DNA from 2 places in the Microbacterium murale genome. Region 2 is predicted to be linked to the other one. Evidence: predicted binding sites of a transcription regulator. Region 2 holds the regulator's gene; the other holds the start of a gene.

Region 1 (3,853 bases), 2.7 Mb from region 2:
TTCGGCGACTTCCGTGTGCTGCTGCCGGTGTTCCTCACGGCGACCGTCATGCCCATGACCTACTCGATCGCCAACGGCATCGGCGCAGGCTTCGTCAGCTGGGTCGTCGTCAACGCTCTCTCCGGCAAGGCGAAGACGATCCATCCGCTGCTGTGGATCGTCGCCTTCGGTTTCGTGCTGTTCTTCGCTCGCGGTCCGATCGAAGCGCTGTTCGGCGTCGGGATCTGACGTCGGCCACCCTCACTCGCCGCCCACGGGAGGACGGTTTCCGGGCTTTTCCCGCCTTGGAAGCCCGGAAAGCCTTCTTCCATCGGCGTGGGCACTGAGCCACGGGTGCGGACGGCGCCACAGACGAACGTAGAAACGCGTGAAGGCCCCGGAGCGGACTCCGGGGCCTTCATCGCAGGTGAGGTGTTACAGCGCCTCGATGATCGCGCGCATCAGGTCAGCGGTCTCGGACGGCGTCTTGCCGACCTTGACGCCGGCGGCCTCGAGGGCCTCCTTCTTCGCCTGAGCGGTGCCTGCAGAGCCGGAGACGATGGCGCCGGCGTGGCCCATGGTCTTGCCCTCAGGAGCGGTGAAGCCCGCAACGTAGCCGACGACCGGCTTCGTGACGTTCGCCTTGATGTAGTCGGCAGCGCGCTCTTCCGCGTCGCCACCGATCTCGCCGATCATGACGATGGCCTTGGTCTCGGGGTCTGCCTCGAACGCGGCGAGCGCGTCGATGTGCGTTGTACCGATGACCGGGTCGCCGCCGATGCCGATGGCGGTCGAGAAGCCGAGGTCGCGCAGCTCGAACATCATCTGGTAGGTCAAGGTTCCCGACTTCGAGACGAGGCCGATCGGGCCCTTGCCGGTGATGTTCGCCGGGGTGATGCCGACGAGCGCTTCGCCGGGCGTGATGATGCCGGGGCAGTTCGGGCCGATGATGCGGGTCTTGTTGCCCTTGCTCTGCGCGTAGGCCCACGCCTCAGCACTGTCGCCGACGGGAACGCCCTCGGTGATGACGACGAGCAGCGGGATCTCGGCGTCGATGGCCTCGATCATGGCGTCCTTCGTGAAGGCGCCGGGAACGAAGGCGATCGACACGTCAGCGCCGGTCTCTTTGATCGCCTCGGCGACCGAGCCGAAGACGGGGAGCTCGACGGCTGCGCCGTCCTTGTCGGTGTGCGCGACTGTCGTGCCGGCCTTGCGGGCGTTGACGCCGCCGACGACCTGGGTGCCGGCCTTCAGCATGAGAGCCGTGTGCTTGGTGCCTTCGCCGCCGGTGATGCCCTGGACGATGACCTTGGAGTCCTTGTTGAGGTAAATCGACATTTCTTCAGTCCTTATGTCTCTTTGGCGTCAGGCGTTGGCGAGCTCGGCGGCCTTGTCGGCGCCCTCGTCCATGGTGGCGGCGAGGGTGACAAGCGGGTGGTTCGCCTCTGCGAGGATGGCGCGACCCTCCTCGACCTGGTTGCCGTCCAGGCGGACGACCAGAGGCTTGGTGGCGGCGTCGCCCAGGATCTCCAGCGCCTTCACGATGCCCTCCGCGACGGCGACGCACGAGGTGATCCCGCCGAACACGTTCACGAACACGCTCTTGACCTGCGCGTCTCCGAGGATGACGTCGAGGCCGGCAGCCATGATCTGCGCATTGGCGCCGCCGCCGATGTCGAGGAAGTTCGCGGGCTTGACGCCGTTGTGGTTCTCACCGGCGTAGGCGACGACGTCGAGCGTCGACATGACGAGTCCTGCACCGTTGCCGATGATGCCGACCTGACCGTCGAGCTTGACGTAGTTGAGGCCGGATTCCTTGGCCTTGGCCTCGAGCGGGTCAGCGGCGTCCTTGTCCTCGAGCGCCTCGTGCTCCGGGTGGCGGATCTCTGAAGCGTTCTCGTCGAGCGTGACCTTGCCGTCGAGGGCGACGATGTCGCCGGCTTCGGTGAGCACCAGCGGGTTGACCTCGACGAGCGTGGCATCCTCGCCCTTGTAGACCTCGTACAGCTTGACGAAGACGTCGGAGACCTTCTCGACGAGGTCTTCGGGGAACTTCGCTGCACGAGCGATCTCGACGGCCTTGTCCTTGTCGATACCGGTCAGCGGGTTGACCTCGATGCGAGCGAGCGCCTCCGGCTTCTCAACAGCGAGGATCTCGATCTCCATGCCGCCTTCGACTGAGCACAGCGAGAGGTAGGAGCGGTTGGCGCGGTCGAGCAGCACCGAGAAATAGAACTCCTCGGCGATAGCCGCACCCTGGGCGACCATGACGCGCTTGACGATGTGACCTTTGATGTCCAGACCCAGGATCGCCTTGGCCGCCTCGTACGCCTCATCGGGGGTCTTGGCGACCTTGACGCCACCGGCCTTGCCTCGACCGCCGGTCTTGACCTGCGCCTTGACGACGACGACACCGCCGATCTTCTCTGCGGCCGCTTTCACCTCCTCGGGGGTGTCCGCGACGATGCCGGCGAGGACCGGCACTCCGTACTTCTCGAAAACGTCTCGTGCCTGGTACTCGTACAGATCCACTGTGCTTCCTTCACTGGGTCTCGGTCCGGAAAGTCTCTCGATGTCGAGACATCGACCAGTCCTAAAGCCTACTACCTCCGACTGAACGCTCCGGGTCACGCGAGCGCGCCCTGGCTGCCGTCATTCTCGCTCTCGGATTCGAGATCAATAGAACATATCTACTTGTTTTCTGCACTGCTCCGTTGTTTTCATCGAAACTTTACGCTAATCTGAGTTCATGGAACCCTGGTTCGACGATGTAGACGACCGGCCATCTGACGCCGCGTCCATCGTCGAGTCAGCGATCGATGATCTGCAGTGTGCGGATATCGATCTGAATCGCTACGCCGCGAGCCGTTCGGCGCGGATTGCGGATGCTGTCGCTCTGGCTCGCCGCAATCCCGAGGTCTACGTCCACCGCACAACAGATAAGGATGCTGTGGCGCAGGCCGAGCGTGCCGCGATCTTCGACATCGCGCTGCGACTGAGGTGTTCGGAAGAGTACGTGCGAGGTGCACTGTTCGTCGCAGAGGAGGCGATGGCTCACCTGCCCAACCTGTGGCGCCATGCCCGCGATGGTTTCGTATCGATGTATCTGGTCGGTCGCACCGTCGGTGAACTGGCGAGAGTGCGCGCTGCGGTGGATGCGTCGGATGAAGAGCGTGATCTGGAGCGACGTGCGATGCGGTTGATCGATGACGCGACGTCGGAGTGGGCGTTCTCGTGTCCACCGGCGGCGTTCCTGCGTCGGTTGCGTACCCTGGTTGATCGCCTCGATCCGGTCGGGGCCACGGAGCGGCATGCTCGCAAGGTTCGTGGCCGCCGCGTGGTGGTTCACGAGGACGAAGACGGCATGAGCTGGTTCATGGCATACATCCCGACCATCGAGGCGATCGCGGCGAAGCGCCGGTTGACGTCGGCGGCGAAGAATCTGCAGAAGAACCCGAACGAGTGCCGCAGCCGTGACCAGATCCGCGCCGATCTGTGCTCCGACTGGTTGCGCGGTATCGGCACGGACACCGCGGTCAAGACGAAGATCTTCGTCACCATCCCCGTTCAACTCTTGGACGGGGAGACCGTGCCCGCCCAGGAGGCCGAGCTCGTCGGGCATGGTCCGATCGACCCCCTCACCGCGAAGCAACTGTTCCTCGACACGACAGCCTTCCGCCGCGTGATCATCGACCCGATCCGCAGCATCGTCATCGACATGGACCGCCGCAGCCGCCGCGCCACCCCGGCACAACGCGAATGGCTCATCCTGCAACACGGCACCTGCGCCAGAGACGGCTGCAACCGCCTCGCCCAAGACGCCGACATCGACCACACCACCCCCTGGGCCCACGGCGGCACCACCGACATCAAC
Region 2 (3,853 bases):
CGTAGTCGTAGACCGCGACAGTGGGCGTGCGCGTCACAGCGCGCCCTTGGTGGAGGGGATGCCGACCACCTGAGGGTCGAGCGCCTTCGCCTGGCGGAACGCACGGGCGAACGCCTTGAACTCCGCCTCTGCGATGTGGTGCGGGTCGCGTCCACCCAGCACGCGCACGTGCACGGTCAGCCCCGCGCCGAACGTGATCGCCTCGAACACGTGACGCACGAGTGAGCCGGTGAAGTGGCCGCCGATGAGGTGGTGCTCGAAACCCGCCGGTTCGCCCGAGTGCACGAGATAAGGACGCCCGCTGATGTCGACGACCGCCTGTGCGAGCGCCTCGTCGAGCGGCACGAGCGCGTCACCGTAACGGGAGATGCCGGACTTGTCGCCCAGCGCTTCACGGATCGCCTGCCCGAGCACGATCGAGATGTCCTCCACCGTGTGGTGGGCGTCGATGTTCGTGTCACCGGAGGCCCGCACCGTCAGATCGGTGAGCGAGTGCTTCGCGAAGGCCGTGAGCATGTGGTCGAAGAACGGCACCGACGTATCGATGTGGCTCTGCCCTGTGCCGTCGAGGTTGAGTTCGAGCTCGACGGTCGACTCAGACGTGCTGCGGGTACGAGTGGCGGTGCGGGAAACGCTCATGACGCCGATCCTATCGAGGCCAGCGCGTCCAGGAATGCCGTGGTCTCCGCCTCGGTCCCCGCGGTGACGCGCAAGTGATTCGGGATGCCGACGTCACGCACCAGCACTCCCCGCTCGTAAAGGGCATGGAACGTCGCCTGCGGATCGGCCACTCCTCCGAACAGCACGAAGTTCGACCACGACTCGTGCGGCTCGTAGTCGAGCGCCTCGAGGGTCGCGGTGATCCGATCACGCTGCTCGATGATGTCGTCGACCATGCCGAGCATCGTCGGCGCATTGCGCAATGCAGCCACGGCGGCCGCCTGAGTGAGGGCGCTCAGGTGATACGGCAGCCGCACGAGCCGCAGCGCATCGATGAACGCCGGATCGGCGGCGAGATACCCGACCCGCGCACCGGCGAATGCGAACGCCTTGCTCATGGTTCGCGAGACGGCCAGGCGAGGGCGTCCCTCGAGCAGAGTGAGAGCGGATGCCGATTCACGGGGCGCGAACTCCTGGTATGCCTCGTCCACCACCACGATCCCGCGGGAGGCCTCGTAGACGGCCTCCACCACATCAAGCCCGAGCGGAGTGCCCGTGGGGTTGTTCGGAGTGCACAGCATGATCACGTCGGGGTCAGCTTCGATCACCTGAGCCACCGCGTCCTCGGCGGTGATCGTGTAGTCGGGCTGACGGCTGCCGGCTGTCCAACGTGCGCCAATGCCCTGCGCCAGCAGGGGATACATCGAGTAGGTGGGTGCGAAGCCGAAGACCGTTCGACCCGGTCCGGCGAAGGCCTGCAGAATGTGCTGCAGCACCTCGTTCGAACCGTTGCCCGCCCAGATCTGCGACGCGTCGAGGTCGTGGCCGAGGTACTCGGCGAATCCCTCACGCAGCGCCGTGAACTCCCGATCGGGGTAGCGGTTCACATCACGCAGCGCGACGGCGATGTCGTCGAGGATGTCGCTCGCCACTTCATCCGGAACCGGATGGGTGTTCTCGTTGACGTTCAGCGCGACGGCCAGCGGGGCCTGAGGTGCGCCGTAGGGGGTGAGGCCGCGAAGATCGTCGCGAAGGGGGAGGTCGCTGAGTGAGACAGTCACCCTCCCCATGTTAACGCGGAGTTCAGTCGGCGTACTCCGCGGGGATCGCGAGTTGCTGGCCGACCTGCAGCGAACCGCCGCCGAGCGCGTTGAGCTTCTCGATCTCGCTGATCACCGTGCGGGGGTCTTCTCCGGGGGCGACGTCTTCGGCGATCGCCCAGAGCGTGTCGCCGGGCATCACCGTGACCGTGTCGAAGTCAGTGGTCTCCACTGCCTCGCCGGAAGCGAGAGCAGAGCCGCCGCTGAGAGCAGCGAACCCGATCCCTGCAGCCAGGGGGAGCGCCGCGAGGGCGACCAGCAGCCGACGTCCGCGTGCCGTCAGTCGCAGTCGCGTCGAAGCACTGGACGTTGCACGTACGGAAGGGACTGCGGGGGCGCTGATGCTGATGGTGCTCATGTGACTCTCCTCTGCCTCTTGGCTGCCTCTGGACTTTCGCCTTTTGGCGTAGCGTTCGCATTCGCCGCTCGGCCGGGAGCGGGGAATGCGAAGCTACGTACCGAATGTATCTTCGAATTCGAACATCTGTCAAGACCTATTCGAAACCCACCCGCTGAATTTACCGACACGCTCGAACAGATCTTCCGTTTCGGTGTGTTTCTCGGATACGGTTTCGATACGAACACCACACCACGGGCCACCGACATTCGAAGATGAGCGCCGTGGACACGACGATCAGCACCGTGAGCGCGCACGAAGGAGCACCCATGAGCGACATCTCCGTCCCCAGCCCTGAGGCCCCGCGCACCCGTCGGCGCAAGAACCTCAGCGCGAAGCAGCTGGCGATCCTCGAGGTCATCCAGACCTCGATCGCACGGCACGGCTATCCGCCGAGCATGCGCGAGATCGGCGACGCCGTCGGTCTGAAGTCGCTTTCGAGCGTGACCCACCAGCTCGGGCAGCTGGAGCTGAGCGGCTATCTGCGCCGCGACCCGGGCAAGACCCGTGCCATGGAAGTACTCATCGACCTGCCCGGCACCAGCGGCGAGAACCCCGCCGACTCAGCCACTCCGGTCGGCGATGCGGCGATGGTGCCGCTGGTCGGTCAGATCGCCGCCGGTATCCCGATCACGGCAGAGCAGCAGGTGGAGGAGATCTTCCCGCTCCCCCGCCAGCTCGTCGGCAAGGGCGATCTGTTCATGCTCAAGGTCTCCGGTGAGTCGATGATCGACGCCGCCATCTGCGATGGCGACTGGGTCGTCGTGCGCACGCAGAACACGGCGGAGAACGGCGAGATCGTCGCGGCGATGCTCGACGGCGAAGCCACTGTGAAGACGTTCCGCCAGCGCGACGGACACACTTGGCTCCTCCCCCGCAACTCCTCATTCGAGCCCATCCTCGGCGACGACGCCGTTGTGCTGGGGAAGATCGTCGCGGTGCTGCGCGCGGTCTGACGGCATCCACGAAGAACCGCCCCTCCGGATTCGGAGGGGCGGTTCTTCGTCATTCGGACATCAGACGGCGACGACGTCCACGCGGCTGCACACGGCAGACGCCGCTTAGGCTCGAAGCATGCAGCCGTACGGAACCTGGCCGTCCCCCTTCCACGCCGCCGATATCGCATCATCCGCCCCGCGCATCGACGGTGCCCGTTTCGTCGGCGACGAGATCTGGTGGGGGGAGTCGGTGCCCGCCGAGGGCGGTCGTGTCACGGTGCGCAGTTCGACTGGCGACGTGCTGCTGCCCGAGCCCTGGAGTGCGCGATCGCGAGTGCACGAGTACGGCGGCGGCGCGTGGACGGCGGATGCTCACGGCACGCTGTTCTTCGTCGACGCCGGCGACCAGCGCGTGTACCGGATGCGGCCGGGCGCGGAGCCGGAGCCGTTGACACCCGAGGGTCCGAACCATGGCGGACTCCGTCTGCAGCACGGGCGCCTTCTCGCCGTGCGCGAGGATCTGTCTGTGGAACCGCACCGGCGCGCCATCGTCGAGATCCCCACAGATGGCTCCGGTCTTGCCGACGCGGACGCCATGCGCGTGTTCGTCCAGGGCAGCGCGTTCTTCGCCCACCCCGCGCTCTCCCCCGACGGCACCCGCATCGCGTGGGTCGAGTGGAGCGGACGCCAGATGCCATGGCAGCAGGCCATGCTCAGCATCACCAACGTCGGCGGCGACGTCTTCGCCGACACCCGCG

Evidence for each region. The regulator LexA, encoded in region 2, represses DNA repair genes until DNA is damaged. The targets are predictions, from matches to a motif close to TCGAACANNTGTTCGA.
Region 1: a site for LexA is predicted at 2,660-2,675, ahead of QFZ46_RS14325 (HNH endonuclease signature motif containing protein). Genes of this name have one in related genera too.

What each region holds. Positions count from the first base shown of each region.
Region 1 covers NZ_JAUSXK010000001.1:2,954,076-2,957,928, reverse strand. Annotated here, with positions in the region: gene QFZ46_RS14340 (NCS2 family permease) at 1-228, shown strand, start outside; gene sucD (succinate--CoA ligase subunit alpha) at 415-1,317, opposite strand; gene sucC (ADP-forming succinate--CoA ligase subunit beta) at 1,345-2,511, opposite strand; gene QFZ46_RS14325 (HNH endonuclease signature motif containing protein) at 2,729-3,853, shown strand, end outside.
Region 2 covers NZ_JAUSXK010000001.1:289,358-293,210, forward strand. Annotated here, with positions in the region: gene hisH (imidazole glycerol phosphate synthase subunit HisH) at 1-37, opposite strand, end outside; gene hisB (imidazoleglycerol-phosphate dehydratase HisB) at 34-639, opposite strand; gene QFZ46_RS01480 (histidinol-phosphate transaminase) at 636-1,730, opposite strand; gene QFZ46_RS01485 (LysM peptidoglycan-binding domain-containing protein) at 1,744-2,118, opposite strand; gene lexA (transcriptional repressor LexA) at 2,427-3,113, shown strand; gene QFZ46_RS01495 (S9 family peptidase) at 3,232-3,853, shown strand, end outside.